2 regions of the Glutamicibacter protophormiae genome follow, and region 2 is predicted to be linked to the other one. Evidence: predicted binding sites of a transcription regulator. Region 2 holds the regulator's gene; the other holds the start of a gene.
What was found. The regulator HspR, encoded in region 2, represses chaperone genes until heat shock. The targets are predictions, from matches to a motif close to AAGTTGAGTCNNNNNGACTCAACTT.
Positions count from the first base shown of each region.

Region 1: a site for HspR is predicted at 7,375-7,399, ahead of JQN66_RS01765 (ATP-dependent Clp protease ATP-binding subunit). Genes of this name have one in related genera too.

Region 1 covers NZ_CP069806.1:353,616-368,706, forward strand. Annotated here, with positions in the region: gene JQN66_RS01730 (helix-turn-helix transcriptional regulator) at 1-1,177, shown strand, start outside; gene JQN66_RS01735 (dTMP kinase) at 1,387-2,046, opposite strand; gene JQN66_RS01740 (alkaline phosphatase family protein) at 2,257-2,655, shown strand; gene JQN66_RS01745 (hypothetical protein) at 2,580-2,984, shown strand; gene JQN66_RS01750 (alpha/beta hydrolase family protein) at 3,030-3,701, opposite strand; gene JQN66_RS01755 (hypothetical protein) at 3,720-4,307, opposite strand; gene JQN66_RS01760 (VOC family protein) at 4,312-4,668, opposite strand; gene JQN66_RS01765 (ATP-dependent Clp protease ATP-binding subunit) at 4,802-7,357, opposite strand; gene JQN66_RS01770 (response regulator) at 7,481-8,158, opposite strand; gene JQN66_RS01775 (sensor histidine kinase) at 8,479-9,663, shown strand; gene JQN66_RS01780 (malonic semialdehyde reductase) at 9,984-10,628, shown strand; gene JQN66_RS01785 (hypothetical protein) at 10,717-11,940, opposite strand; gene JQN66_RS01790 (NAD(P)/FAD-dependent oxidoreductase) at 12,250-13,524, shown strand; gene JQN66_RS01795 (SDR family oxidoreductase) at 13,621-14,475, opposite strand; gene JQN66_RS01800 (LexA family protein) at 14,673-15,089, shown strand; partial or broken gene JQN66_RS01805 (Y-family DNA polymerase) at 15,079-15,091, shown strand, end outside.
Region 2 covers NZ_CP069806.1:2,764,298-2,779,388, forward strand. Annotated here, with positions in the region: gene JQN66_RS12955 (YccF domain-containing protein) at 1-242, opposite strand, end outside; gene trmB (tRNA (guanosine(46)-N7)-methyltransferase TrmB) at 373-1,230, shown strand; gene JQN66_RS12965 (GNAT family N-acetyltransferase) at 1,287-1,916, shown strand; gene JQN66_RS12970 (heat shock protein transcriptional repressor HspR) at 2,156-2,584, opposite strand; gene JQN66_RS12975 (DnaJ C-terminal domain-containing protein) at 2,691-3,659, opposite strand; gene JQN66_RS12980 (nucleotide exchange factor GrpE) at 3,746-4,318, opposite strand; gene dnaK (molecular chaperone DnaK) at 4,332-6,182, opposite strand; gene JQN66_RS12990 (PLDc N-terminal domain-containing protein) at 6,431-6,661, shown strand; gene JQN66_RS12995 (hypothetical protein) at 6,764-7,234, opposite strand; gene JQN66_RS13000 (DEAD/DEAH box helicase) at 7,449-9,002, opposite strand; gene JQN66_RS13005 (MMPL family transporter) at 9,317-11,467, opposite strand; gene JQN66_RS13010 (MarR family winged helix-turn-helix transcriptional regulator) at 11,579-12,049, shown strand; gene JQN66_RS13015 (LysE family transporter) at 12,124-12,747, shown strand; gene JQN66_RS13020 (arsenate reductase/protein-tyrosine-phosphatase family protein) at 12,910-13,359, shown strand; gene JQN66_RS13025 (chorismate-binding protein) at 13,346-15,091, shown strand, end outside.

The sequences.
Region 1 (15,091 bases), 1.4 Mb from region 2:
ACGTGCGCAGCGCGGACCGCTTTACGCATCCCTGGGTCTGCCGAAGGTCAGGATTTCCAGCCGCTTGTCCATGGATGTGCTTGAATCGTTGGTCGGACTGCAGCGCGAATTGGAGCACCGCCTCGACGAACAGGCGGCCACTCCGGAGGAAGCCCGCCGGGCCAATACGCAATTGCGCGAAGAAATGCGCCAGCGCAACAACTACTACAAGGAGATCGAGCAGGAAGCAGGACGGATCCTGAAAGCCGCCGGGCACAGCGGCGGCCCGCTGTCGCACCACCGTGCCGCGGACATTGCCGAATACCTGGGATTCAGCCTGCGGTATGTCAGCAACCTTCCCCATTCGACCCGTTCGGTCACCGACCTGAAGAACCGCCGGATCTACCTCACCCAAGCCTCCCGCGTGGACCACGATCCGCGGTCGGTGCTGCTGCAGGCATTGGGCCACTACGTGCTGGGGCACCAGACGCCGGTGGACTATGCGGATTTCCTCTCGCAGCGCGTGGCGACCAACTACTTTGCCGCGGCGCTGATGATGCCGGAAAAGGAGACCACCGATTTTCTTCAGCGGGCCAAGAAAAACAGGGAGATTGCCGTGGAGGACATCCGCGACGCATTCGCGGTTTCCTATGAGTCGGCCGCCCACCGCTTTACCAATTTGGCGACGGAGCACCTGGGGCTTACCTGCCACTTCCAGAAGGTCCACGAGTCCGGGATCCTGCATAAGGCATATGAAAACGACGGGGTGAACTTCCCGGCCGACCATACCGGAGCCATTGAGGGGCAGACTATCTGCCGCTATTGGACCAGCCGTGTGGTGTTCGACGTGGCGGACAAGTTCCGCTCCTTTGAACAGTTCACTGACACGATCAACGGGACCTACTGGTGCACGGCTCGTACGGAGCGCCACTCCTCGGGGATGTATTCCTTGTCCATCGGCGTGCCTTTCGAGCATGTGAAATGGTTCCGCGGACGCGACACCAAGGAACGCTGCCAGTCCAAGTGTCCGGATGAAAACTGCTGCCGCCGTCCGCCGGCGGAGCTGTCTTCCATGTGGTTCGGCAATGCCTGGCCTGCGACGCGCGCGAATACGCACCTGCTCGCGGCCATGCCAACCGGCGCGTTCCCCGGGGTAGACGAAACCGAGGTCTACAGGTTCTTGGAAGAGCAGGCCTGAACCGGGTCGTACGATTGCTGTCCGGCAAATGCCGCCGGAACGGCTGGGCTGCCGCATGCCCGCGATCCGTTCGATCGAACAAGGGATGATGCCCGGTGGCTGGATTTCCGCTGCCGGTCCACCGCCGCACTGCTGTCGATGCCGGGCCGAAAACCGGGAACGAGGCCGGCGCATCGAGCCGGACCCCGAACGATTTGCCTGAGTCTCGGCTAGCTGGGACTCAGGGCCGGGTGACGCGTGAGCGCCGCCGGGTAGCCGGCTAGGAAACGCAACTCAGCAGTAATCTGCCGAATCGATTGCGACCCGTCAATGATGCTCCAGCCGTTGTCCTTGGCCAGCCGCAGATATTCGAGCCTGCTGGACTGCAGGTATTCCAAGGTCTCGAAGTCGTCCTCGCGCGAGGCGATGCGGTTGTAGGCGACCTTCGCCTCGACATCCAGCACCACTACCAGCGACCGCTCTACCGACTTGTGGGCCAGCCACGGCATGAGCAGGCCCAGCGGCTGGCCGCGCACCCTGCGAAGGACCAGTTGGCAGTACAGGTGCCGGTCCATGACGGTCAGGCCATTCAAGCTGCGTGCCCGCAACGAGTTGACTGCCACATTGGCCGTGCGGATGACCGCCTCGATGAAGTCCTGGGTGAAGGTGGGAAAGTCGAGTCCCCAGGCTCTTGAACGCCGTGTCAGCCAGCGCCGTCCCGAAACGTTTGCCGCGAATCGCGCGGTGAATCCGTCGCGTTCCAGACTGCTGGCCAGCGCTTGGGCGGATGTGGTTTTTCCGGCGCCATCGGTCCCCACGATGACCAGGGTACGTCGAATGCTGCCGGCGAGGATTTCCCGGGAAGCATCCTGCGGTGGAACTGGAACCATGGTTCTCCTTGGGGTGTGCGTTACTGCTTCCAACGACCGGCGGTCGCGTAGCGCTCCGCATTTTTCCTGTGGGTTTCATGTGCGGTTCAGCTCGGCGGTTCCGCGGCTTGCGCATCTCCGCGGATCTGCCTGCGGGTGATTTCAGGGAATTTTCCGCAGTTCCGTCTCATCATGCGACGTGAGGGGCTCCGGGTTGTCGAAGGCATCTCCATGAGTCGCACCACGTTCTCGGTCAACGGTCGCGAATACATCCACCAGGGCGACCCTGTCGTCGTCATCTGCATCGACGGCAGCGAGCCTGCCTACCACGAGGAAGCAATCAATGCCGGTCGCATGCCTTGGCTCAAAGAGCAGATTGAAGGCCGCGGCACCTCCTGGGGCGCACACTGCGCCATTCCGACGCTCACCAACCCGAACAACATGTCCATTGCCACAGGTCATCCACCGGCAGTGCATGGCATCTGCGGCACTTACATCCTGGACCCGTCCACCGGCGAAGAGGTTCTGATGAGCGATCCGAAGTTTCAACCGCGATGCCCGGGGCCGCGGATGTCCGCGAAGAGATCTACCGCAACAGCCCTGAGCTGGTCGACATGGTCGCGAACGTGATGTTCACCCGGCGTCCGGACGGTACGCTGCTGCTGGGCGACAGCCATGTGTATGGGAATACGGTGGACCCGTTCCTCGACGAGTGGTGGACAGATCGCCTCGTTGGCGAGATCGGCAAGGTGCTGGGGGCTCCGCTGCAGATCACCCAGCGTTGGCAGGGAGTGTATGCGAGCAGCGCGCTGACGAGCCTGCTGGTTGAGGAACCGGACGAGCAGACCCGCGTGGTGACGGTCACCTCGGGCATCGGCATGACCATGTCCTTCGGCATCGCCGCCGAGAGCATCGACACCATCTGTCCCGAGAACGCCAGCGCAATCGCCGCCGGCTAAACGCCTATTGGGCAGGCAGGAGCCCGTGGCACTGCAGGACGGAACCTAGCTCCGATGGCCCAAGACGGAGCGGATGAAGCGGGTCGTGGCTTCGGCAAGGCCCGCTCCATCCTGCTCCGGAGTGCGCCCCGAGCGGGCCACCTTGAACGAGTGGTCTCCGCCTTCGAACCAGACCAGTTCGGTCTTCTCGTTCAGCCTGGATGCCACATCCGCCATGATCTGCGGATTTGCGAAGGGATCACGGGTGCCTTCGAGGAAAAGCATCGGAACCTGCAACGCGTACAGGTGCTCGTCGCGAAGTTTCTCCTCTTTCTTCGGGGCATGCAGCGGGTAGCCGAGGAAGACCAGGCCCGCGGCGTCCATTCCCTCGGATACGGCCACGGATGCCATGCGTCCGCCGAAGGACTTGCCGGCGGCGAAAATGGGAAGATCGCCGGCGAGGTTTTCCGCGGCCCAATCGCGCACGTGATTCCATGCGGAGACAGCCGTCGGCGCCTTGTCCGGGAACTTCTTGCCGGCATCCATGTACGGGAAGTTGAACCGCAAGACGCTGCAGCCCAATGCGGCGACCGCCTGCGCGTACCCTGACATGAACGGATGGTCCTTGCCTGCGCCCGAGCCGTGGGCCAGGAGCACCAGTGCGGCAGGGTGTTCGGCAGCGTCCAGCAGGGCGCTGATCGCGCCGGATTCGACGGGTATTGAAAGCTCCAAGCTCATGGAACCAGCGTAGACGGCTCAGCCTGCCGCGTTAGCCGCCACCAGTTCCGCCTTGCGGAGCAAGGGGTGCTTGGCAAGTTCCTCGCCCAGCGCGTCCATGATCGCCCGCGCGGAGTCGCCGTTGAAGACGAACACCGGTCCGTCGAAGCGGAAATAGACATCCTCGTGCCAGCCGATGGTGCCGTCGCCCAGCGCGCGGTGCAACGCCAGCACGGTGGCCTCCAGGTCCGCATCGGATTCCTCGGCCAGCCGGGTGCGCAGCAATACGTATTCGCTGGTGCCCAGGGCGGTGCGCTCGCCGTCCACTTCCATCCATGAACCGCGCGCCAGCCCGTTGGCCATCAGCCAGCTGCTGAAGGCGGCGACCAGCTTTTTCATATCCGGGCAGGAGACCTCGAACTGCACATCGCTGGACAGCGGTTCCTCGTGGTCCGAGATCGCGGTGCCCGAAGCGACCACGCGCGCGGTGCACTGCGGCCTGGCGGCGGCTACCTCCAGCAGGGCCTGTTCCTGCTGCTGGCGCAGGCGGACGGTCATCGGCTGCGCGAAATGCACATCGATGCGGTGGCTTGCCGGCTCCGCGGATTTCTTGGAGAAAAGACCCATGGAACTAGTCCCCGTGGGGATCCGACAAGCAGAAGACAATGCCGAACGGGTCGCGCAGCACGCTCCACCCGAAGTCCGGGTCGTCCGTGTGCTCCTCGACCAGGGTGGCCCCGGCCGCCAGCAGCTCAGCGACTTCCTTGGCCCGGTCGGTTTTGGCTTCAAGATCCAGGTGAACCCGGTTCTTGCCGGGGGTCACCTCGTCGACCTGCTGGAATCCAATCCTGGCAGGGAAGCCCGGAACCGAGATCATGGTGAAGCCTGGATACTGCCCCGCGTATTCGCCGTGCAGCACCAGCCGCCACCATGCGGACGCGGCCTGCTCGTCCAGGGTATCGAGAGTGATCATGCCGATGTTCGCCATGAGTACCAACCTACCGGGAGGTGCGGTTCTTGGGTAGGGCAGCGCACCGGCAATTCTCCGGGCGGACAAAAGGCGGCCTGCGGAACCATTGCTGGTTCCCGCAGGCCGCCCCGGGCGGCTGCTGGCGCGGAGGCTAGCTGCCGAAGAAGTCCATGACCTTTTCCTCGGCCGCCGGCGGAGCCTGAGGCGCAACCTGCTTGGCGACCTTCAACTTGCCGTCGGCGTAGTCCACGGCGATGGTGTCGCCGGCGGCGACCGCGTCGTTGATCAGCAGGTCGGCAATCGCGTCCTGCACCTTGCGCTGCACCAGGCGGCGCAGCGGGCGGGCACCGAACTCCGGATCGTAGCCCTCGTCGGCAAGCCAGGCCACCGCGGCGTCGCTGACATCCAGCGAGAGCTCCTGGTCGGCCAGGCGCTCGCCGGTTTCGGCCAGCACCAGCTTGACGATCTGGCCGATCTCCGACTGGCTCAGCTTGCTGAACAGGAGCACCTCGTCCAACCGGTTCAGGAACTCGGGGCGCATGAATTCGCGCACCTTGCCCATCACCTTGGCGCGGATCTCCTCGGCCTCGCTGGCCGCGTTGGCGGAGGTGAAACCGAAGTTGCCGGCCTTGTTGGCCAGGTATTCGCCGCCCAGGTTGCTGGTCATCAGGATCAGCGTGTTGGAGAAGTCCACGGTGCGTCCGGCCGAGTCGGTCAGCCGGCCGTCATCGAGCACCTGCAGCAGCACGTTGAACACGTCCGGGTGGGCCTTCTCGATTTCGTCGAGCAGGATCACCGAGTACGGGTTGCGGCGCACCTTCTCGGTCAGCTGGCCCGGCTGGTCGTGGCCGATGTAGCCCGGAGGGGCGCCGATCAGGCGCGCGACGGTGTGCTTCTCGCCGTATTCGCTCATGTCCACGCGGATCATCGCGTCGGCCGAGCCGAACAGATTGGTGGCCAGTGCCTTGGCCAGCTCGGTCTTGCCCACCCCGGTCGGGCCGAGGAACAGGAACGAGCCGATGGGGCGCTGGGCGGGGGACAGGCCGGTGCGGTTGCGGCGCACGGCGCGGGCCACCGCGGCCACGGCTTCGGACTGGCCGATCACCGAGGCGTGCAGCGACTCTTCCAGCGCGGACAGGCGGGCCTTGTCGTCCCCGGAGATCCGCGAGGTCGGGATGCCGGTGGAGCGGGCGATGACCTCGGAGATCTGGGCCTCGTCCACCACGCGGGTGATGCCGGCGTCGCCGGCCTCCTCCGCGGCGGCGATGCGCTCGGTCAGCGCGGTGATGTGGTCGCGCCAGGCGCTGGCGTCCTCGAAGCGCTCCTCGCCGACGGCCCGGGCCTTGTCGCGCTCGGCATCGACCAGCTCGGAGCGCAGCCCCTGGACGTCCTCGGTGTCGCCGGCCGCGATGGAACGGCGGGCACCGGCGATGTCGATCAGGTCGATCGCCTTGTCCGGCAGGCGGCGGTCGGTCAGGTAGCGGGCCGACAGGCTCACCGCGGCCTTCAGCGCCTCAGGGGTGTACTGCACCTGGTGGTGGTCCTCGTAGGATTCGCGCAGGCCCTCGAGGATCGCCAGCGCGACCTCCTGCGAGGGCTCCTCCACGGTGACCTTGCCGAAGCGGCGGGCCAGCGCGGAGTCCTTCTCCACCTTGCGGAACTCGTCCAGCGTGGTGGCTCCGACCAGGTGCAGTTCGCCGCGCGCCAGACGCGGCTTGAGAATGTTGGCCGCGTCCATGTTGCCGGACTCGCCCGAGCCGGCGCCGACCAGCAGGTGCATCTCGTCGATGAACACGATGGCCTGGCCCTCGGCATCGGCGACCTCTTCCAGCAGGCCGGTCAGGCGCTGCTCGAAGTCGCCGCGGTAGCGGGTGCCGGCGAGCATGCCGGGCAGGTCGATGGAGATCAGCTGGGCGCCGCGGATCTGCTCGGGGACCTCGTCGGCCACGATGGCACGGGCCAGCCCCTCGGCGATGGCGGTCTTGCCCACGCCGGCTTCGCCGATGAGCACCGGATTGTTCTTGGTGCGGCGGGCCAGGATCTCGATGACCTGGGCCAGCTCCTCGTCGCGGCCGATGACCGGGTCGATCTGGCCATCGGCGGCCAACGCGGTGAGGTCGGTGCCGTAGCGCTCCAGCATGGAGACTTCGGACTCCTCGGAATCCTGGTTTTGCCCGGACTGGGCGCGCTGGACCTGTTCCATGGCTGCCTGCTGCAGCGACTGGCCGGTGATCCCGTGCTGGGCCAGCAGGTTGCTGACCGGGGATTCCGGGTTGAAGACGAACGCAAGGAACAGGTGGTCTGGGTCGATGTAGGTCGAACCGTAGTTGCGGGCTACCTGGTAGGCGTCGAAGAGGCTGCGCTGGGCGGCCGAGGAAAGACGCGTCGGCTTCTCCTGCTGCTCCTGGCGCTGCGGGAGGTGGGCGATGGCGTCCTTGGCCAGGGACTCGATGTCCGTGCCCATGGTTTCGAGGTGCGACCGGATCGGTTCGGTGCGCAGCAGCGCGACGAGAAGGTGGAGCGAATCGATTTCGTCGTGGCCGTGCTCATGCGAAATCGACGCGGCGGTAGTGACTGCCTCATGGGTGCGTGCGGAAAGCAGGCGGGTGATATCGATCGGCCGGGCAGCCTGGGCGCGCGAGGAAAGGAACCGGGAGAGGAATTCCTCGAACGAGCCGTTGTCGGGAGAGCCGAAGAATGCTGGCAAGTGAGCCTCCTAGTAGAAACTTGAGCGGTCTATGCTCATGTTCAACGTAATTTAAGCAGATCTATTCCCGACACCCTCCGGAAACGTTCGCGAGGAGGCCCATCTCACCTTGGGCGAAGCCGACTACTGGTCGCGTGGAATCTCGATGAGGCCCATGCGCGTGGCCGTTACCAGCGCCTGGACACGGTCGCGCACTTCGAGCTTGGAAAAGATTTTGGCCATATGCGTTTTTACGGTGGCTTCTGAAATTTTCAATTTTCGGCTGATCTCGGTGTTATTAAGACCCTTCGCCAAGAGGTTCAGAATTTCCACCTCACGCGCAGTGAGGCCGAGATCTTCGATCAGATCGCGGACTTCCTGGCTGGTGTCCCGGTACGCCGATTGAATCGCGGAGACGAGGTCTGAAGAAACTGAGGGGGAAATAGCTGCGGTGCCATTGTGGACAGCATGTATTGCGCTGATGATCTCTGCCGGTTCAGTGTCTTTAACCAAGTAGCCGCCCGCGCCGGCGGCAAGCACAGGCACGAGGTAGTCGTCGGATGAGAACGCCGTGATGGCAAGGATCGCAGGGCTGTTCCTTGCGGCCTTGATTTCCCGTGTAGCTTCGACTCCGTCCATCATGGGCATCTGCAAATCCATCAAAACAACGTCGACTTCATTGTCCCTGCAGAATTCGACAGCTTTTAATCCGTTATCTACAGATTGAAGCGTTACAATTCTCTGATCCGTTGCTAGGATTGTGCCCAAAGCATTCCGAATAAGGGGCTCGTCATCGACGATGAGCACTTTGATCTGTTCCATCAGTTTCCTTAGAAAGTCACTACAGGCCAGCTCCGGACTGCTCACTCGAACTATATAAGAATACTCAAACATGGGGTGTGTTATGAAGGCACTGAAGATGCTCGCAGTTGCGGCACTAGTACTCGCGCCGGTTACTGCAGTTGCAGCTCCGGCATCCGCTGCTACCGCTGGTAGCCAGATTGTTTCAAAGGGTGGCGCTGTCGCTACTCCGGCTGGTTGGGGCACCGACCTGTCGAACTGGTTCTGCAAGAACTACGGCCTGGCCTGCTAGCAACTTCTTCCGCTTGACTTCACCACCTAGCCAGTGAAGGATTCGGCGTATGAAATCAAGGCTTAAAGACACCCTGACCAAGCAGTTTGCTGGTCGGGGTGTCGTCGTTTGGGGCGGCGCTGCAGTGCTGCTGGCGATTTCGGCGACTGAGATCGTCACCATACTTCAAGATGGAATTATTGAAGCACCTGAGAGGGCGATCCGTGGAGCGCTAGCAGGCGTGGTTCTATGCGCGGCGCTGATTATAGGTCGTCGCTGGGTTGGCGCCTCATTAGGTATCTTTATTGCTTCAGCGTTCTTTTTCTTCGGGAATGGGCAACTCCTCGTATGGATGATGCTCTCGTCTGTAGCGTTCTCGGCATTGGCTGCAACTGCTTCATCCAAACATATTCGAGTCTGGTACCTGACGTTCTTCGTGGGTTGGATGGTGCAGTTCATTGCACGTGCCGGTGACGACGGGATCCTAATTCTCCTAGTGGCGCCCTTTGCAGCATTATCTTACGCGCTGACGCGGAGCATCTTCGTTTTGCGCGAACGGAATGCTAAGGCAGTTAAAGACATTGAAGAAGCTGACGATAGAGCGCAGCAAGCCATCGAGGCCGAACGTAAGAATATCGCTCGCGATCTCCACGACATCGTGGCCCACGACATCACTGTGGTCGCAATGCAATCCAAGGCCGCTAAATTTGCCAACGATGGCCAGATGGCTTTGGATGCCATTGATGTGATCGCGAAACTCAGTACGGAAACCCTGCACGACTTGCGCCTGATGCTCAACGTCCTGCGCACCGATGGAACCATGGCAGATCCGGCCGTGAGTGCTACCGACAAGCCCGCGGCGACGACTGTTTATGCAGTCCAGGGCGTCGAACTCTTTTCCCAGCGACTACGTGAGGCGAATTTTGTTGTGTCCTCGCACACCGAAGAAAAAATTTCCGATCTCCCTCGCTCGGCGCAGACTGCGCTGTATCGAGTCATGCAGGAGGCGACGACCAACGTCATCAAGCACGCCTTGCCGGGTGGCGAATGCTCGATCTCACTGACAGCTCACGGCAAGGAAGCAAGACTCAAAATCACTAATCAGATTGCGGATTCGACCATTGGCAAGCACTCCTTGCCACTAGGGGGCAGCGGACTCATTGGTATGGAGGATCGCATGAAGGCATTTGGTGGCAAGTTCAAAGCTTCGGAGCATAATGGTCGCTGGATTTTGACCGCCAGTATCCCGTTCTAGGCCTACCCTCCTACTAAAGTATGATTTCGCAATTCTTGCAGACGCGATAAGTTATAGATGTATCGGTGAAGACCGATCACCGGTTAGGTACTTGGTGGTGTTTTGCGAGTGGCACCACGAAGGACCAAGGGTGATTAGAAGGTACGTTGCGTTACTGAGCGGACGATCTTTCATCGGCGTTGTGCCCCCATCGCACGCCGTTGTTCGCAAGTGACGCAACGTACCTTTTATAATCTAAGGCTTATGCGCATTCTAGTGACAGTGTTCACAAAGCGGCAAGGGCTACGCGGAAATCTTTGTATTCTATTCTCCAAGGAACCGTGTACACCGTGAAAGCGAGCCCCATGACCATTCAAGCTGATTCCAGCATCTACGAAGCACTTTCCATTGATCCGGCTGCTGCCGATCAACTTTTCTTTGAGGCGCGCAGCGCAAATTCATTCAGCGAAGAGCCGGTATCAGACGAAACTCTCGATGCCATCTATGATGCGATGAAGATGGGCCCGACGCTGATGAACAACCAGCCGCTTCGCATTACCTGGGTTAAGTCGGACGAGGCGCGAAAGGCCATCGTCGGCACCATGTCGGGACCAAATGCGCAGAAGGCGCTGTCTGCTCCTGCGCTGGCTGTGTTGTCCTTCGACACCGAGTGGCACGAAGAATTCCCGAATTTCTTCCCGCATGCTCCCGAGCGCAAGGCCATGTTCGAAAATTCCGACGTGCGCACCGCAGTGGGAAACAACAATGCTTGGCTCCAGGCCGGATACTTCATCATGGCCGTGCGTGCCGTCGGCTTGGCTGCGGGCCCAATGGGCGGTTTCGACAAGGCTGCCGTTGACCAGATCATCAACGCGGACAACAACCACAAGTCCTTCCTTGTCGTGAATGTCGGCAAGCCGGGCGAGAACCCCTGGTTCGACCGCCTGCCGCGCCACGCAAGTGAGCTGGCGACCCGAAGCATCTAACGGATGGCCCGGCCAAAGAAGTAAAGGCATGGGGAGCGCGACGCATGCGTCGCGCTCCCCATGCCTTTAATTTTCCTGGCGAAGGGTCCTATTGGGCCTTGCCGCCCTCGGAACTTTCGGAATCCTGACCGCCGTCAAGCACATGGTCGGAAACCTTGGAGAGCGCACGTTCTAGGGCGGAACGCAGGACAACTGGCACGGTGATCTCGTCTTCGATGACCACCAGGCCTTCGCGCTGGAAGTTGCGCAGCAGGCTCTCGACCTGCGGGATGACAACCTCAAGGCTCGGGATCAGGTGGTGCTGTTCTTCCGGCAGGTCGTCGGTGGTTGGGACCTGCAGCGCGAACTCCGTCCGTGGAGGCGTGCTGGATGCTGCGTTGCTCAGCACCCCGGCAGTCATTTCCGCAATGGTCGACTGCCCCGGGGTCTCCAGCGTATTGATCAGCACGTGGGAGAACAGGACTTCCGCGACGAGTTCCTTGACCAGACGTGAGCCGGGACCGGTTGAGCCGAGCAGCGCCTGGGCCAAGGACTCGGTAGGCATAGCGTTCGGCGCCTGGTAGCGCAGCATGGCGGTGCCGATCAGCGCGTCCCAATAGGCCGAAAGGCGCGGGACCTCGGCGAGGCTGGAGACGGTAGTGCCGTCTTCCGGCTCCCAGAGAACTGATCCGACCGCCGCCGGTTCTGCGGCCTCGTCGACGGTGAGCATCAGACCCAGCACGGACGCCGCATCCTGCAGGGTCTGGCCGGTCAGCACACCGGATGGAGAGGTGGGTTTGCCTTCGCCGACCCAGCTGACCAGCTCGCGAGCCGCGTAGACGAACGGCATGGATTCCAGTGCGGCATTTGCCTCGTCGTCTTCGAGGAACGGCGCAATGATCGGGGAATCGCCAGCCATGCGTGAGAGGAACTCGAAGGTCTGCTTGAAGTCATCCACGCTGCCGCCGAAGTTGGCGGTGGTGCCCAGGAACGTCAGGTAGTGCTTGAGGATCGCGGCGCTGGCCTCGGCAACTTCCTTGCCCAGCGACGACAGATGGCCCAGCTGCTCGCCGAGAACTTCCGGGTCAAGCGTCTTCACGTCCACGGACTTGCGCAACTGGGCGTGCACGGTCAACAACGTGGTCAGCCCTTCCAGTGCTGCGCGCGTCTCGCTGGCAGGGCGGCCCTCTTCCTGGAAATGGCGGAAGAGCTGGGACTTGAAAGGCTGCAGATCCTGTCGGACCTCGGATTCGAAGGGAACCGAGCTTGCTCCTTCGCGGCGGGCCGGGTGACCCTGCGACTGCTTTTTCTTGGCTGGTTTGCGTGATGCCATAGGTTTGCTGAATTTCCTTAGCTTGGCAGGAAAGATGATTCCACTCCAGTCTACGCAGGCAATGAAATCCTCTACTCCCAACCGCTCCAATCAGTGGTGTTCCGGGGCGAATCTGCCCATTGTGGGGTAATTGACCGAAATAAATACGGTGTTCGACCAACTTGTCCGTATAAAACGCAGATCACAAGGTGGTGTGTCCGCGCTCACCGTGGATTCCTCAGGACTCGTTGATTTTCACCTTGTTTCACGCGAAAGTGAGTTGCGACGGCCCCGTGTGGAGGGGCTCTGAAAACCATAGGAGTGTGGATCATGGCTGCAGCAGTTCCTGATCATGTAGTAGTTGTCGGTGCAGGTTTCGTTGGTCTGTCGACCGCTTGGTACCTGCAGGAAGCTGGCGTCAAGGTCACCGTCGTGGACCGCGGCGGCGTGGCCTCCGGCTCATCGTGGGGCAACGCCGGCTGGCTGACCCCGGCGCTGACCCTGCCGATTGCCGAACCGTCGGTGTTCTCCAACGGCCTGAAGATGATGCTGGATCCGGCCTCGCCGCTCTACATTCCGTTGAAGGCCGATGGGAAGCTGCTGCGCTTCCTGCTCGGCTTCGCCTGGCACTCGACCCCGAAGAAGTGGGAAGAAGCCATGCGCATCTTCTCCGAGGTGGGCCACACCGGCCTGGACGCCTTCGACGAGATCGCCGAAGACACCTCCGCCGGGCCGGGCACCCGCGAGCTGACCAAGCCGGCCGACCCGTTCCTGACCGGCTTCGTCTCGATGAAGGACCGCGACGCGCTGCTGCATGAGTTCGAGATGATCCACAAGACCGGAGGGCATGTCGACTTCGACCTGCTGTCCGGCGACCAGCTGCGCGGCATCGAGCCGACCCTGTCGGACAACGTTGCCGCAGGCATCGCCATCAAGGGCCAGCGCTACCTGAACCCGCCGAAGTTCATGGATTCGCTGGCAGAGTCCGTCATCGCCCGCGGCGGCGACATCATCGGCGCCTTCAACGTGACCGACGTGCGCGACAACGGCGGCTCGGTCACCGTGATCGGTTCCGAGGGCCGCGCCATCACCGCAGACCACGTGGTGCTGGCAACCGGCGCGTGGATGACCGATCTGGCCGCCAAGTTCGGTGTCAAGGTGGTTGTCCAGGCAGGCCGCGGCTACTCGTTCACCGTCGAGCCGGAGCACATGCCGACCCACCCGATCTACTTCCCGTCCCAGCGCGTGGCCTGCACCCCGCTCGGCGACCGCTTCCGCGTGGCCGGCACCATGGAATTCCGCGACGTCAACCACAAGCTGGAGCCGAAGCGCATCGAGGCCATCGTTGCCGCGGCCGCCCCGGTCTACAAGGGCATCAACTGGGAGAACCGCAAGGAAGAGTGGGTTGGCGGCCGTCCGTGCACCGCCGACGGCCTGCCGCTGGTTGGCCAGACCTCCTCCTCGCGCGTCTCGGTAGGCGGCGGCCACGGCATGTGGGGCGTCGCCCTGGGCCCGCTGACCGGCAAGATCCTGGCTGCCCAGATCACCGGACAGGCCGCACCGGCCATTGCCCGCCACTTCAACCCGCTGCGCAAGGGTTTCTAGCCCGTTTCGGTCCACACCCGGAACGTGAAAAGGCGGACCGGCCTGAACGCACCCCTTGGGGGCGTCCAGGCCGGTCCGTTCACGTTTAACCGCTGTTCAGGGGTGGCGCGTGGATTCCCCGGCCAGCACCGATCGGTAGCCTTCGCGGTATCCGGGGAACGCCAGGGTGAAGCCGGTGGATAGCAGCTTGGAGTTCGCGATCCTGCGGTCCGCGGCGCGCCGGACGGAGGGTTCGGTGGCGGCTGGGGGAGTCGGCAGATCCAACTCCCCGGCCAGGAACGTGAAAACCTCCTCCAGCTGCGCCGGCTCATTGTCGGTCACCAGATACAGCTGTTCGGCGAGGTCGCCCAGGCCCGCCACGTGGACGATGGCCCCGGCCAGGTCGTCGCGGTGGATGCGGTTGGTCCAGTGGGACCCGAAGGGCAGCTGCGCGGTGCCGTTGCGCACCTGCGTGATCAGGTGGTTGCGCCCCGGGCCGTAGATCCCCGAGGCGCGCAGCACCGTCACCGGCAGCCCGGATTCAACCAGCACCTGCTCGGTGCGGGCCAGCACCACCGAGGTTTCGCGGTTGGGCTCGGCGGGCGTGGACTCGTCCACCCAGTCGCCGTTCTCTCCGCCGGAAACCGCCGTGGAGGAGACGTAGATGATGCGCTGGAGTTCCGGGGCCTGCTCCTTGAGCGCGGTGACCAGCTTGCGAGCCACCTGCAGGTAGGCGCGCTCGTAGCCCGGCACATCGCGGCTGGACGGCACCGGGGTGAGCACCACAATCCGGGTTTCCGGTTCGATCCGCGGCCATGGGCCCTCTGCTTGCAGGTCGACGTCCTGGCCGTGCAGCGTCTCGGGCAGCTTGGAGCTGTTCCGGCGCCATCCGGTCACCTCGTGGCCTAGGGCGGCGAAGCGCAGTCCGGCCTCGGTGGCCACGTCTCCGCAGCTGATCAGCAGAATTTTCACGGTACTCCTTGGCTGGAACGGTGCGGGCTCCGGAAGGCCTCGCACTTCCAGCGTAGGCGCAGCGCAGTGGCCGAGCCACTCCGGGCTTCACACAGGGTCGTCGGCAGGGCTCCGGCCAAACAAGGTACAATTCCAATTGTTCGAAAGTTTATGCGAATAAACTGTCCGTGGGATGGACCGAAGCGGGTGAGATAACGGTGGCAGATGCAGAACCGTTCGTGCCGGAAGGCGCCAGCCAGGGACCCGTTCAAGCGGTGTCCGCCATGGGTTTCCCTTCGCCTGCCCGCGACTATTTCGACGGCGGATTCGATTTGAACCGACTGCTGGTCAAGGACCGGGTGTCCACTTTCATCATGCGCGTGGGCGGCGGGTCCATGCAGTCCGCCGGAATCTACGACGGCGATGAGATCATCGTGGACCGCTCGATGCCGGTGCGCCACAACTCCGTAGTGGTCCTGACGCTCAACGGCCAGTTGCTGGTACGCCGCTGGCAGATCGACGGACAGCGGGTCGGCCTGCTGTGCGACGAATCCACGCTACCGGTGCTGCTCGCCGAAGGGGACGACGTGAGCGTCTTCGGAGTGGTCACGAGGTGCCTGCACCATGTCCGGTGACC
Region 2 (15,091 bases):
GCGAAGACCAACCAGATGACATTGCCGAGGGTGGAAAAAGCGCCAACGGCCCCGCGGTCAACCACGGTACGGCCGAAGGGCCACAGCGCGTAGCCGGCGATGCGGAATGAAGCAATGCCAAACGGAATTGTCACGATCAGCAGGCAGCAGATGATGCCGGCCAGGACATATCCCAGGGCCAGCCACAGGCCGCCGAAGAGCAGCCAGATAATATTCAGGATTCCCCGCAGTAGATCAGTCATGGGTCCAGTCTTCCCCATCCCCGCCCCGGGGCGCTATGGGTGACAGCCCGGATTTTCCCCTGACATCGTGGCCAATCCCCTATCAGCCGAGGAAGATTCGAGGCGTACAGCTCGGCTAGGATTAATGATCATGAGCGATTCGAGCGAAGAACAGCGTCAGGCCTCGGCCACGACTCCCAAAGACCCAGCACTTTTCCGGGCCGAGCCGGTCTCATTTGTCCGTCGCGGCAACCGGTTGCAGGGCCGCCGTGCCAGCGCCTGGGAGCGCAACGCCGAGCAGTACGTCATCGAGCCTCCCCGCAAGATCGCCGATACTTCTGTCGCCGACGACTTCACCCTCGACCCGGACCAGGCATTCGGCCGCGTGGCCCCGTTGATCGTGGAGATCGGCACCGGACTGGGCGAATGCATCGCCAATGCCGCCAAGGATGATCCCGAGCGCAACTACCTCGCGGTAGAGGTCTATCGCCCGGGACTGGCCCAGTTGATGCTCAAGGTCGAGTCCTTCGGCATCGAGAACGTCCGCGCCGTCCAGGCCAACGCCCCCGAGGTGCTGGATGTGATGCTCGAAGAGAACAGCGCCGACGAAATCTGGATCTTCTTCTCCGACCCCTGGCACAAGCCGCGCCACCACAAGCGCCGCCTGATCAAGGCCTCATTCCTGGACAAGGTGTCGCGGGTGCTCAAGCCCGGTGGAACCCTGCGCCTGGCCACCGACTGGTCCAACTACGCCGAGCAGATGCGCGACGTGCTCAGCGCCCATCCGGACTTCGAGAACCAGTTCCCCGGCAACCTGGCCGGCGAGGACAGCAACCTCACCAAGGTCCGCCGCGAGGGCATGGAAGGCTTCGAGAAGGAACCCGACTTCACCGACGAGCTCGGCGGTTGGGCTCCTCGCTTCGAACGCCGCATCCTGACCAGTTTCGAAGGCAAGGCGCTGAAGGCAGGACGCTTGATCTTCGATTTGGCCTACACCCGCGTCGGCTAGTACACGACCGGAAACAAAGTCCGGCAATGGCTCATGACCAACCTAAACTGGTGGTCATGAGCCATTCGTCATTAATCCCCGCCGCCGAGTTCGCCCTCGCACCCACCATGGAGTACGCGGGAGTCAGGCTGGAGCAGCTCGCGCCGTCGCACGCGCCGGACTTGGCCGAGGCAGTGGCCGCAGGGCGTTTGGACGAGGCATGGTTCGCCACGACCCCATCGGCTCAACAAATGAATGCCAATATCGCCCAGCGGCTGGCCTCCCAGGCGGCCGGAACCATGGCTCCCTTCGCCATCATCGATACCTCCACCGACAAAGCCGTCGGCGCCACCACCTACCTGAACATCGATGCCGCGAATCGCCGGGTGGAGATCGGATCAACGTTCCTGGCCGTTGCGGCGCAGGGCACCGGCATCAACCCGGCGGCGAAATTCCTGCTGCTGCGCAGGGCCTTCGAAGAACTCGGCTGCTACTCGGTGGCCTTCTGCACGCATTGGCACAATGAGGCCTCGCGCGCGGCCATTGCGAGGCTGGGCGCCAGGCAGGACGGCGTGCTGCGCAACCACAAGTACGATCCGGTGACCGGCACCCTGCGCGACACCGTGGTCTTCTCGATCCTGCCCCACGAGTGGCCGGCGGTGCGCACACAGCTGGAGGCCCGGCTACGCCGCCATGGCCGAATCTAACTACAATCCTGCCCAGATTCCATCCAAAGAAACCCACCAGTCGCTTGTCCTGCTAAAGGGCTTCACCATGGCCGGCGCCAAAAGCTGACAAAAGAAATCCAGCCCACTCCGGATGTTTCATCCGTGCGGGCTGAACGATTATGACGAGCATAAAATAATCTGAACTTGCACTGCAAGTAAGGCGTGTCGTTGAAACGGGTATCCGCGTCAACGCAACTTTCGCGTGCAGGCGTGGAATTCTACCTGCCGATGGCGCGGCGCACCGGGAACAGCGTCACCGTGGGTTCGGGCCGCGACGGGCGCATGCCGCGGGCCAGCGACACCACGTCGCCTGCGACGGTGCCAGCGGCGAAGATGCGCGATTGGCCTTGGCGCACGTAGTCCAGTTCGGCGCGCAGCTGGTTCACTTGGCCCTTCAAGCTTGCTACCTGGTCTTCCAACTCAAGGATCCGCTTGATGCCTTCCAGCGATACGCCGTTCTTGCTCAGCGCCTGGACCTGGCGCAGCAGCGACACGTCGTGCTGGGAATAGCGGCGTTGCTTGCCCGACTGCCGGCTGGGCGAGACCAGACCGATGCGGTCATACTGGCGCAGGGTCTGCGGATGCATGTCGGCAAGCTGTGCGGCAACCGAAATGACGAAGACAGGTCGCAGGTACTCACCGTTCACGGTTTTTCAACCACCTTTCTGCCTTAGCTGTATCTTGAGTCCATCGCCGGTGCCGGAGGGTGGTGATCCCTCCTGCACCGGCGATGGGTGATCGGCGTGGCCGATCCTAGAGCTTGGCCTTCGAAGCCAAGCCCGTCCGCGGATCTTCGTCCTGCGTGGCAGCGGCGAAATCTTCGACCGCCTTCTTGGCGGCGTCCGAGAGATTCTGCGGAATGACCACGTCGAGCACGATCAGCAGGTCGCCGGTGGCCTTGGAGGTCTTTACACCGCGGCCCTTCAGGCGCAGCGTGCGGCCCGAGTTCGAACCCGCCGGAACCTTCACTGCGACCTGCTCCCCGTCCAGGGTCGGGACGTGGATCTTGGCTCCCAGTGCGGCCTCGTCGAAGGTCACCGGGACATGCACGCGGATGTTGTTGTCCTCGCGCTTGAAGAACGGGTGTTCGGCGACCTTGACCTTGACGATCAGGTCCCCGTTGCCAGCGGCTCCAGCCTGGCCGCGCCCGCGCACGCGCACGGACTGGCCGTCCTTGATACCCGCCGGGATGCGCACGTCGATGACCTCGCCGCTCGGTTCGCGAAGCCCGATCTTCGTGCCGTTAATCGAGCCGGCAAAGGAAATCGAGGTGGTCGCGGTGCGGTCTGCGCCCTTGCGCGGCGGCGCGCTCTGGCCGCTGAAGCCGCCAAAGCCTCCGGCACCCCCGAACAGGTCGGAGAAGTCCGGTTGCCCGCCGCGCTGTCGCGCCCCGCCACCGCCTCCGAAGAGGTTGGAGAAGATATCCTCGAATCCCGCGCCGCCGCCCGGAGCACCGCCCGGGCCTCCGGCCGAGAAACGGGCTCCCGAGCCCATGGCCCGGATGGCGTCGTACTGCTCGCGCTCTTCCTTGTCGGAGAGGACCGAGTTGGCTTCGGTGATGTCCTTGAACTTCTGTTCGGCGGTTGCGTCACCGGCGTTGGTGTCAGGGTGGTACTTGCGCGCCAGCTTGCGGTACGCCTTCTTGATATCCGCGTCCGTGGCGTCCTTGGAGACACCGAGGATCGCGTAAAAATCTTTGTCTATCCAGTCCTGACTTGCCATCAGGTCCTCATCCTTTCTATGACAATTCGAAACTGCCCACTGGCGAATACTCGACAGTGGGCAGTTTCGGTTGTACTAGCTAGTTGCTATTCGCCGGTGGCGACCAGTACCTGGGCAGCGCGCAGGATGTTGTTTCCCTTGCGGTAGCCGGTACGCAGTACCTGTCCCACATGATCGGCCGGGACCTCCGGCACAGCCTGACGCAGCAGCGCTTCGTGGACGTTCGGATCGAATTCGACCCCCGCCTCGTTGATGCGCTCCAGGCCATGCTGGGCCAGGATCGAGTCCAGCTTGTTGGCGATCGATGCGAAGGGACCATCGGTCAAATCGCCATGGGCGCGGGCCGCGTCGATATCGTCAAGCACCGGCAGCAGGGCGGACAGCATGCCCTGCACGGCGTTTTCACGCGCTACGGCGCGGTCGCGTTCCACGCGCTTGCGGTAGTTGACGTACTCGGCCTGCAGGCGCAGCAGGTCGTTGCGCAGCTCGGTAACGACCTCGCTGACCTCGTCCTGCTCCCCGTCCACGGATTCGCCTGCCTCGTTCAGGATCGCCTCGGCCTGACCCAAAGCGTCAGCAGTTGGCTGCTGGTCAGCTGCCTCTGGCTGGTTCTCCGGCTCCTGGCCGGAGTTTTCGTTCTGGTCCTTTGCCTCGGACATATTCCTAAACTCCCTACTTCTTGTCGGCTTCGTCTTCGTCGATAACCTCGGCGTCGACGATGTCTTCATCAGCGTTTGGTGCATCCGGCTCGCCGGCAGCTGCGCCTTCGGCCTGGGTGTTGGCGTAGATGGCCTCGCCCAGCTTGGACTGCGAAGCCTGCAGCTTCTCGAACGCGGCCTTGACCTCGTCGTCGTTGTCCTGCTTCTCCAGGGCCGCCTTCAGGGCGTCGACGTCGGCCTGGACCTCGGTCTTGACTTCCTCGGGCAGCTTGTCCTCGTTGTCCTTGATCAGCTTGTCCACCGAGTAGGCGGCCTGCTCGGCAGCGTTGCGGGTCTCGGCTGCCTCGCGGCGGGCCTTATCCTCTTCTGCGTGGGCTTCGGCTTCCTGGACCATGCGCTCGATGTCTTCCTTCGACAGCGAGGAGCCGCCGGTGATGGTCATCGACTGCTCGGTTCCGGTGCCCTTGTCCTTGGCGGACACGTGCACGATGCCGTTGGCATCGATGTCGAAGGTAACCTCGACCTGCGGGATGCCGCGAGGAGCCGGAGCGATGCCGGTCAGCTCGAAGGTGCCCAGGGCCTTGTTATCGCGGGTGAACTCGCGCTCGCCCTGGAAGACCTGGATCGAAACCGAAGGCTGGTTGTCCTCGGCGGTGGTGAAGGTCTCCGAACGCTTGGTCGGGATCGCGGTGTTGCGCTCGATCAGCTTGGTCATCACGCCGCCCTTGGTCTCGATGCCCAGGGACAGTGGGGTGACGTCGATCAGCAGAACGTCCTTGCGCTCGCCCTTCAGCACGCCGGCCTGCAGGGCTGCGCCCACGGCGACGACCTCGTCCGGGTTGACGCCCTTATTGGCTTCCTTGCCGGCCAGGTCCTTGACCAGTTCGGCAACGGCTGGCATACGGGTCGAACCGCCAACGAGGATCACGTGGGCGATGTCCGAGACCTTGATGCCGGCTTCGGCAATGACATCCTTGAAAGGCTTCTTGGTGCGCTCCAGCAGGTCCGAGGTCAGGTCCTGGAACTTTGCACGCGACAGGTGCTCGTCCAGGTGGACCGGGCCCTCAGGGGTGACCGAGAGGTACTGCAGCGAGATGTTCGTGCTGGTGGCCGAGGACAGTTCCTTCTTGGCCTGCTCGGCAGCTTCCTTGAGGCGCTGCAGGGCAATCTTGTCCTTGGACAGGTCAGCGCCCTTGGCCTTGGCCTGGGCCAGCAGCCAGTCGACAACACGCTGATCCCAGTCGTCGCCGCCCAGGCGGTTGTCGCCGGCGGTGGAGCGGACCTGAATGGTCGAGAAGCCGTCGTCGTCCTTGCCGACTTCCAGCAGGGAAACGTCGAAGGTACCGCCACCGAGGTCGAAGACCAGAATGAGCTCGTCCTCGTTGCCCTTCTCCAGGCCGTAGGCCAGAGCGGCAGCGGTTGGCTCGTTGACGATGCGCAGCACGTTCAGGCCTGCGATTTCGCCGGCCTCCTTGGTGGCCTGGCGCTCGGCGTCGTTGAAGTATGCAGGAACGGTAATCACCGCGTCGGTGACCTTCTCGCCGAGGTAGGACTCGGCGTCGTTCTTCAGCTTCATCAGCGTACGTGCCGAGATTTCCTGGGCGGTGTACTTCTTGTCATCGATGGCGATGGACCAGTCGGTGCCCATGTGGCGCTTGACCGATGCGATGGTGCGATCGATGTTGTTGACTGCCTGGCGCTTGGCGATATCGCCGACCAGAACTTCGCCGCCCTTCGAGAAGGCAACGATCGATGGGGTGGTGCGGTTGCCTTCCGCGTTAGCGATGACGGTTGGCTCACCGCCTTCAAGCACGGATACGACGGAGTTGGTGGTTCCAAGGTCAATACCTACGGCACGCGACATAATGGCTCTCCTTTGCCTTGTCTGAAAAAATTCCAACGCTGGGGCTTCCGCCCCATTGAGCGCTTCGGACTCAAGTTTACTCAGCCGCTTTCGACTGTCAAATTAACTTGAGTGAACTCGACTCAACTTTGCGCTCTGTCTTATTCAACGGGTGGGGTGGCAGAATAATTCCCATCAACCAAAAACTTTTTCAGGCTGCCCCAAACCGCCAGGACGCGAACTGAAAACTACAGATCAAAGGTGGAACCATGGCACGAACCAAAAAGAAATTCTCCGAACTCCCTCCCCTTGCGCGAACCGCCGTCGTTGTCGCGGGCACGATCGAAATTGCCTTGTTCGCCGCCGCGCAAATCGATATCTATCGACGCAGCCCTGAACAGATTCGCGGACGCAAGGGCTTGTGGGTCGGGTTGTGCTTCGTGAATACCCTCGGCCCGTTGAGCTATTTCAGCTTCGGCCGGAAGAAGCTGCAGGACTAGACCGCGACCGGCAGTCGACAAAAAACCGCCGGGAGCCTGCGTCGCAATGGTGCGCAGGCTCCTGGCGGTTTTGACGTGAACCGTCCTTGGGACGGGGACAAGTTATTTGGCCAGCAGCGGCATGCCAAGCGCGGCCAGAGTTCCGAAGATCACACCCCACAAGATGATGGAAATGACCTGCCAGAAAATCACTTTCTGCTTTGATGCACCGAAAGATACCAAAGCCGCCGAGGTGATCTGCGAGGGAAGCATTGTCTGGCCGACCAGGCTGACGCCGGCAATGCCGAACCTGTCGAATGCCCGGTGGATTTTTTCGTATTTCGGCTTGCCGTTCTCCTTGCCCTGGCGCACCTTGGAACGTACAGCATGTGCGCTGTTGACGAATAAGAACATCGAGATGCCGTTGCCGAGGACTGCCGCAAGGATTCCGACTGTTGGAGGCAGGCCGATTAACACCCCGATGACGGATCCGAAGTAGGACTCGACAAAGGGAATGGCCGATACCAATGCAACGGCCAGCCACTGCAGCGGCTCGGGGAAAACTGCAACGAAATCCTGCAGTGAATCGATCATCGTCAGTCGCTCCTGGCTAGGTGAAATAGGTACTCTCGCTACTTCAAGCCTAGGATGCGGAACTTCGCCCACTGGTCATCCGCCGGGGCTAAACTTTTGTCCCGTCTCCGGTATACGCGGCGGGTCGGGGGCACGAGCGCAAAAAAATCCTCCGCCCGATGTACGAGCGGAGGATCTTCTTGTGGTCAGCCGGAAATCCGGCTATCCGGAAAGCTTAGCGGCTGCGGGTGGCAGGGCTGGTGGCGCGGCGCGGACCGCGTGAACGGCCGCCGGCCGAGGCGTCCTGGGCGGTGCGGCCGCCCTGGCGCGTGCTTCGGCCTGCACCCGATGGGCGCTCCGAACCTGCTCCACGGCCGGCACCGGCCGGACGATCGGAACCTGCTCCGCGGCCAGCGCGGGCTGGGCGTTCTCCGGTTGCCTTCGGGCCGCGTTCATTGCGGCGTCCCGACTCGCTGCGCTGCGGGTTTTGGCCCTCGCCGGATGCGCGACCGCCGCGCGATCCGCGCTGGCCGCGTCCTCCGCGCGAACCGCCGGATTCGCCGGCAGGCTTGCGCTTGGCCGGAGCGCTCTGCTGCTTCGCCGGGCCGGTGTATGGCACCAGTTCAGCAACTTCGCCCACGACGTCCTTGACGACCTGCGAGTTCAGGTTGACCTTTTCGAATGGAACCTTCTTCAGACCGGCCTGCTTCATCAGGGTAGCGACGTCGCCCTGCTGGTCTGGAGTGCAGATGGTCACCACGGTTCCGCTGGAGCCGGCGCGGGCCGTACGTCCGGAACGGTGGGTGTAGGCCTTGTGCTCTGCTGGCGGATCGATGTGGACCACCAGCTCCACTCCATCGACGTGCACGCCGCGCGCTGCCACGTCGGTGGCGACCAGGACCTTGGCCTCGCCCGAGGCGAAGGCGGCCAGGTTGCGGTCGCGGGCGTTCTGCGACAGGTTGCCGTGAAGGTCAACGGTCGGCACGCCGGCCTTCGACAGCACTACTGCCATCTTTTTTGCGTGGTGCTTGGTGCGCATGAACATGATGCGGCGCGAAGTACCCTGCGCCAGCACGCGGATCAGGTCCTTCTTGTCGTCGTTGCTGACCACGAAAACGTGGTGCTCCATGGTGTTCACGGCGGCTTCGGGAGCATCCACGGAATGGATGGTCGGGCTACTCAGGTAGCGCTTGACGACCTTGTCCACGCCGTTGTCCAAGGTGGCGGAGAACAGCATGTGCTGAATGCCGGTCGGCATGCGGTCCATGATGCGGCGGACGACAGGAAGGAAGCCCATGTCTGCCATGTGGTCTGCTTCGTCCAGCACGGAGATCTCCAGCTGCGACAGGTCCACGATCTTCTGCTTGATCAAATCGTCCAGGCGGCCGGGGCAGGCGATGACGATATCGACGCCTTCGTTCATGGCCTTTTCCTGGCGGCTCTGTGCCACGCCGCCGTAGATCACGGTGGTGCGCAGGCCGCTGGCGGCAGCCAGCGGGTCGACGGTCTTGGCGATCTGGGTTGCCAGTTCGCGGGTCGGCGCCATGATCAAGGCGCGTGGGAAACGAGCCTTGCGGCGCTGCGGGCGCTCGCTCAGTCGGGCCACCAGCGGCAGCGAGAAGGCAAGGGTCTTGCCCGAACCGGTCTGGCCGCGGCCCAGGACGTCGCCGCCGGCCAAGGTGGTGGGAAGGGTTGCTTCCTGGATCGGGAACGGGGTTTCGATGCCGCTCTTGGACAGCACGTTCACCAGGGCCGCGGGCACGCCAAGGGCGCTAAAAGTAGAGGTCAATGCTCAAACTTTCTCTCTGAATTCGCGCGTCGTTTTCGACGCTCGGGTTCGCCGATCCAGGAGGAAGTCCGGTGCGGGCCGGCGTGGAGAACGCCTGTCGCCCGCGCAAAAAACCGGGAATCCGGAAGTTTTCGCACAAAGGAAATCAAGTCTGTCGACGAATACGCACCGGGCATGCCAGGTCTTCCAGGCATTGCGCTTTCGGTGCGTACAAGTTTCAAGTCTACAGGCAGGCTCCCGGACTTACCGGGCCAGGAGCCTGCCAACGGGGCGAATCACAGGAGATTTCCGCCATGTCCACGGCTCGCAGACGCTTATTTGCGATGGGCGCCAACTGCCTTTTTCTCGTGCGCCAGCTTCGACGGCCACCACACTGCCGGGCCGATGTCCTCGACGAGCGCCGGGACCAGCAGGCTTCGCACAATGAACGTGTCGAGCAGCACGCCGAAGGCCACGATGAAGCCCAGCTGGCCCAGGAACATGATCGGCACAACACCCAGCGCGGCGAAGGTCGCCGCCAGCACGATGCCCGCGGAGGTGATCACTCCGCCGGTGACGGTCAGGCCGCGGCGCATCCCGTCCCGCGTGCCGTGCACCAGCGTCTCCTCGCGCACCCTGGTCATCAAGAAGATGTTGTAATCCACGCCCAGGGCCACGAGGAACACGAAGCCGAACAACGGCACCGATGGGTCCGCACCCACGTAGTCCAGCACATTGTTGAATACCAGGGCGCTCACGCCCATCGCCGTCCCGTAGGAGAGCACCGTGGTGAGGATCAGCAGCACCGGCGCCAGGATGGAGCGCAGCAGGAGCATCAGGATGACCAGGATCGCGGCCAGGGTGATCGGGATGATCTTGAACAGGTCCGCCTGCGCGGTGGAGTTCTTGTCCATCTGGGTTGCGGTGGTTCCGCCGACCAGCGTCGAGGAATCGATCTCGTGCACCGTGGCGCGCAGCTGCGTGACGGTGTTCGCCGCCTCGTCCGAGTCCGCCGCGTCGCTCAGGGTGACGGAGATGAGGTTGCGCCCCTCGACGGTGTAGGCCGGAGCGCCGCGCTGGGCCATGGCCGGGCCGCCGTCCTCGGCCTGGAGGTAGGCCGAATCCACGCCGGGCACCTGCAGAACCGCATCCAGCGTGGTGTTCGCTTCCGCCTCGTCGACGATTACGGCGGCCGGGGATCCGCTGCCGCCCGGGAAATGCTCGCCGAGCGCGACCTGCCCGTCACGGGCCTCGGATCCGCCGATCACCAGTTCGCTTTGCGGCACGCCGCTGGCCTTGAGCTGCAGCGAGAACGCCGCGCCGATGGCCAGCACCACGGCAGTGATCATCCAGATCGGACGCGGGTGGGAGGCGACGAACGTTGCAATGCTGTCCCACAAACCCGGCTTGGATTGGGCCTGGGTATCGGCGTCCTGGGGCTTGGGCATGAACGGCCAGTAGGCGGCGCGGCCCAGCAGTCCGAGCACTGCGGGCAGGAAGGACAGGGCGGCGATGATCGAGAAGACGATGCCCGAGGCGCCGATCGGGCCCAGCGCCTTGTTGGAGTTCAAATCGGAGAAGAGCAGGCACAGCAGGCCAACGGTCACGGTGCCGCCCGAGCCGATGATCGGTTCCAGCGAGCGTTTCCAGGCCTTGGCCACGGCCTGCCAGCGGTTCAGCCCGGAGGACAAGGCTTCCTTGTGGCGGGCGACGAACAGCAGCGAGTAGTCCGTGGCCGCACCGATCACCAGGATCGAGAGGATGCCCTGGGCCTGGCCATCCAGTCGGATGATGCCCTCCTTGGCCATGAAGTAGACCACCAGGATGGCGGCGCACAGCGCCACCATCGACGTCATCAGCACGGTCAGCGGGAGCAGCAGCGAACGGTAGACCAACAGCAGGATCACCAGCACCGCCACCAGGGCGACGCCCAACAGTACCCCGTCGATGCCCCCGAAGGCCTCGATCAGGTCTGCGGAGAAGCCGGCGGGGCCGGTGACGTAGGCCTGCATGCCCTCCGGTTGGATATCGGCCAGCAGGGCCCGCAGCGCGGTCACGCCCTCGTCGGCCTTGACCGTCGAGGAGATCGGCAGGATGAATTCTGCCGCCTTGCCGTCCTCGGCCAGGAACGGACCGGTTACCTGCCCGTCGAGGAATTCGAATTCGGAGAGCTTCCCGGCGAGCGCTGTGGCCTGATTCTGGTCCACCCCCTCGTCGGAGGTCACCAGCACCACCGCGGGAATTGCGTCGCTCGTGCGGAACTTGTTCTGCCATTCCAGGGCCTGCGTGGCTTCGGCGCTGGCCGGCAGGAATGCTGTCTGGTCGTTGGTCTGGACCTCCGAGAGCTTGCCGAAGGTCGGTCCGCCGACTCCGGCGATGCCGATCCAGAGCACGATCAGCAGTGAATACACCACCGCCCGGATGGCGATGGCCTTCCCGCTGATGGAGCGCTCGGCAGGCTCATCGACTTTCGCTACGTGTGACATGGTGCTGTCCTCAAAGTTGGTCCAAGTAGGTGCGACCGCTGCGGCCTACCGCTCCAGCGTACCAACTTTTAGTTTGATGATGGAATTGTTTGCTTAGTTTATGATTAGAGGATGGAAGCGAGCACCCACCACCGACTGTTGCAGCTGCTGCAGGACTTCGGGCAGGCCTCGGACCGCTATGTTGAATCCACCGGCGGCCACTACGGCACGCACCGGACCGACATGAACGGCCTGACCGTGATCATGAAGTACCAGCGCGCCGGGACGTTGCCGTCGCCCCGGGACTTGAGCAGGGAATTGCAGCTCAGCTCCCCCGCCACCACGGCCATGCTCGACCGGCTGGACCGGCTGGGCTACATCACCCGCCGCCGCAGCGAGCAGGACCGCCGCAGCGTGCACATCGCCCTGACCGACAAGGCCATGACCGAGGCACGGGAGATGTTCCGCCCGCTCGGCGCAAAGATGACGGACCTGATCTCCTCCTACGACGAGCAGCAGATCGAGCTGCTCAGCGACTTCATGGCCCGAGCCGTCGCCGGCGTGGATGAGGCCCGGCTGGAAGTCGTTGCCCAGCCCAAATAAGCCTCCCGCCATTGCGCCCGTCATGACCGGTCTTCGAGTGAAAAGAACCCCGGCGATGCCACTACCCTAGACAGGTGGCACTTTCACTCTGGCTTTCGCTTCTCGGCGCATCCATCGTCATCAGTTTCACCCCGGGCGCCGGGGCCATCAACACGATGAACAACTCGATGCGCCAAGGCTGGCGCGCCTCCATCTGGGGAGTGCTCGGCCAGCAGATCGCCTTGCTGATCCATGTGGTCATCGTTGCCGCCGGCGTGGGGCTGCTGGTGTCCAGCTCTCCGCTGCTCTTCGCGGGCATCCGCTATGCCGGCGCCGCCTACCTGGTCTACCTGGGCATCCGCATGATCCTGTCCAAACCCGATGTCGCCTCGGACGGAACCAGCACCGGCGGCACGCTCACTCGCGGGGCCATGTTGCGCCGCGGCATCCTGGTCAACTTGCTGAACCCGAAGGCGATCGTCTTCTTCCTGGCCTTCACGCCGCAATTCATCCGCACCGACCAGCCGCTGCTGCCTCAGTACCTCATCTTTATCGGCACCATCATTGCGGTCGACGTGCTGGTGATGTTTTTCTTCTTCGCGGGCACCGCCCGCAGCTTCCAGCGCTTCACCACGACCGTGCGCGGAGCCAAGATGCTCAATATCGTCTTCGGCGTCCTGTTCATCCTCGTAGCCGCGATGATGCTCCTTATCCACTAATCACCCGCGATTTTGGAGTTGCTCCAAATCGTTGCCGTATCGTTGCTGATTATCTTGCGCGTAGCCCTCGATCGAAATGTGAACTGGCCATAGACTGATGCCATGTTCCGGATAATGATCGTGTGCACGGGAAATATTTGTCGCTCTCCCATGGCCGAGTACATGCTGAAAAGCGCCTTGCACGATGCAGAGGTGACCGAGGTCGAGGTCTGCTCCCGGGCTCTCAGCGAGGGGGAAGCTGGCAACGGGATCGACCCGCGTGCCGCCAGCACCCTGCGCGCCCACGGCCTGGATGCCTCTGACCACGTCGCAACCCTTATTGGCGCCGACGAACTGGGCGCCGTGGACCTGGTACTGGCCATGGACACCGATCACTTCGAAGATCTCGTTCCGGCATTGACGGAGATCGACCCCAGCGAGCGCCCCATGCTGCGCATGTTCAGATCCTTCGACCCCGTCGCCGCCAGCGAACCCCACGACCGCCAGGGAGTCTACGACCCGTGGTACGGCGACGCGGGAGACTTCCGCGAGACCTGGAAGCTCGTCTCCGCAGCCCTTCCTGCACTCGTTGACTACGTCAGGAGTAATATAGCCTCTCGTGGAAACCGCTAGACCCTACCTCATTGCTCTTGATGGACGCTCCGGCTCGGGAAAGAGCAGCCTGGCATCGTTGCTAGCGAACCAGCTGTCCCAAACCGCCTCGGTGGCGATCTTGCGCTTGGAAGACCTCTACTACGGCTGGGACGGGCTCCAGCCCGCCCAGGACCTCTATTCGGGCCTGCTCGAACAGCTTGCCCACGGCCGCACCGCCAGCTGGTCACTGTGGGATTGGGATGCCGGCGCGCTCGGCGCCCGCACCAGTCTCGACCCTGCACAGGTCGTCATCGTGGAGGGCGTGGGCGCCGCGCACCGCCGGGTCCGCGACCTGCTCGACCTGAGCATCTGGCTCCAGGCCCCGCCCGAGGTGCGCAAGCAGCGCGCCCTGCGGCGCGACGGCCAGACCTATGCTCCACATTGGGAGCGCTGGGCCGCCCAGGAAGAGGACTACCTGTCCCGGGACGACATTCCCAGCGCCGCAGACCTGGTCCTCGACGCCGACGGCCCGCACCCGCCATTCGAGCAGCTGCTCGGACTCAGCGCCTTCCTGCCGGCCCGCCTGCGCGACCTGCTTCCGCCCGCCGCACCGGCCTCCGCCGCGCCGCCGCTGGCCGGGCACCATGCAGCCCCGGCAGATGCCGCCACCCTGTTTGAAGCGCTGGCCGAGGGACTGGAGCATGCAGCCCTGCTGGAATCCACCAGCCACCATCTCACCGATCCGCTGGACCGCAACAAGTACTCGCTGATCGCCTTGGCGGTCGGCGACGCCTATCCCCTGCTGCAGAGCTCGTCCGTCGGCACCACGGTGCAGCGCGGCGGGGCCAGCCTGCGTCTGCAGCCCGGATTCTTTGAATCGTTGCAGGGCCTGTGGCCCGCCGCCGGCACCATTCCGGACCACTACCCGCTGCCGGCCTGGGTCGGCTACCTGGGCTACGAGCTCAAGCGGGAGGTCGGCTCCGACACCGCGCCGGCAACCGGGCATCGCTCCGGACGCCCCGACGCGGGGTTCTTCGCACCGAATATCGTGCTGGTCATCAACCACCGCACCGGGCAGATGGCCATCCACGCACCCGTGCACCTGCGGGAGTGGATCACCGAGCACCTGGCCGGGGCCGGAGTCCAGCACCGCCTCGCGGTGGACCTGCAGCCGGTGGAATTCACCTGCGCAGACACCGAGCAGGGCTACAAGGACAAAATCGCCTGCGCCCAACAACAAATTTACGAGGGAAACACCTACGAGGTCTGTCTGACCACCGAGTTGACCGCCACCGTCGCGCGCTACAGCCCCTTCGAGGCCTACTGCCGGATGCGCACCTCCAGCCCCGCGCCTTTCGCCCACTACCTGCGCATGGGACGCACCGAGGTGGCCAGCATTTCCCCGGAGCGTTTCCTGAGCCTGGGAGCCACCGGGCTGCTGCGTGCCGAGCCGATCAAGGGAACCCGACCGCGCGGGGCTACCGTGCCTGAAGACCTGGCGCTGAAGCAGGACTTGGCGACCAGCCCCAAGGACCGCGCGGAAAACATCATGATCGTCGACCTGCTGCGCAATGACCTCTCGCACCATGCGGTGCCCGGCTCGGTGCGCGTGGCACGGCTCTGCGCGGTGGAAAGCTACGCCACCGTGCACCAGATGGTCTCCACCATCGACGCCCAGCTGCGCGATCCGGCGCTGTCCGCGCAGGCGCTGCGGGAGGCCTTCCCGCCCGGCTCCATGACCGGAGCGCCGAAGCTGTCCACCATGCAAATC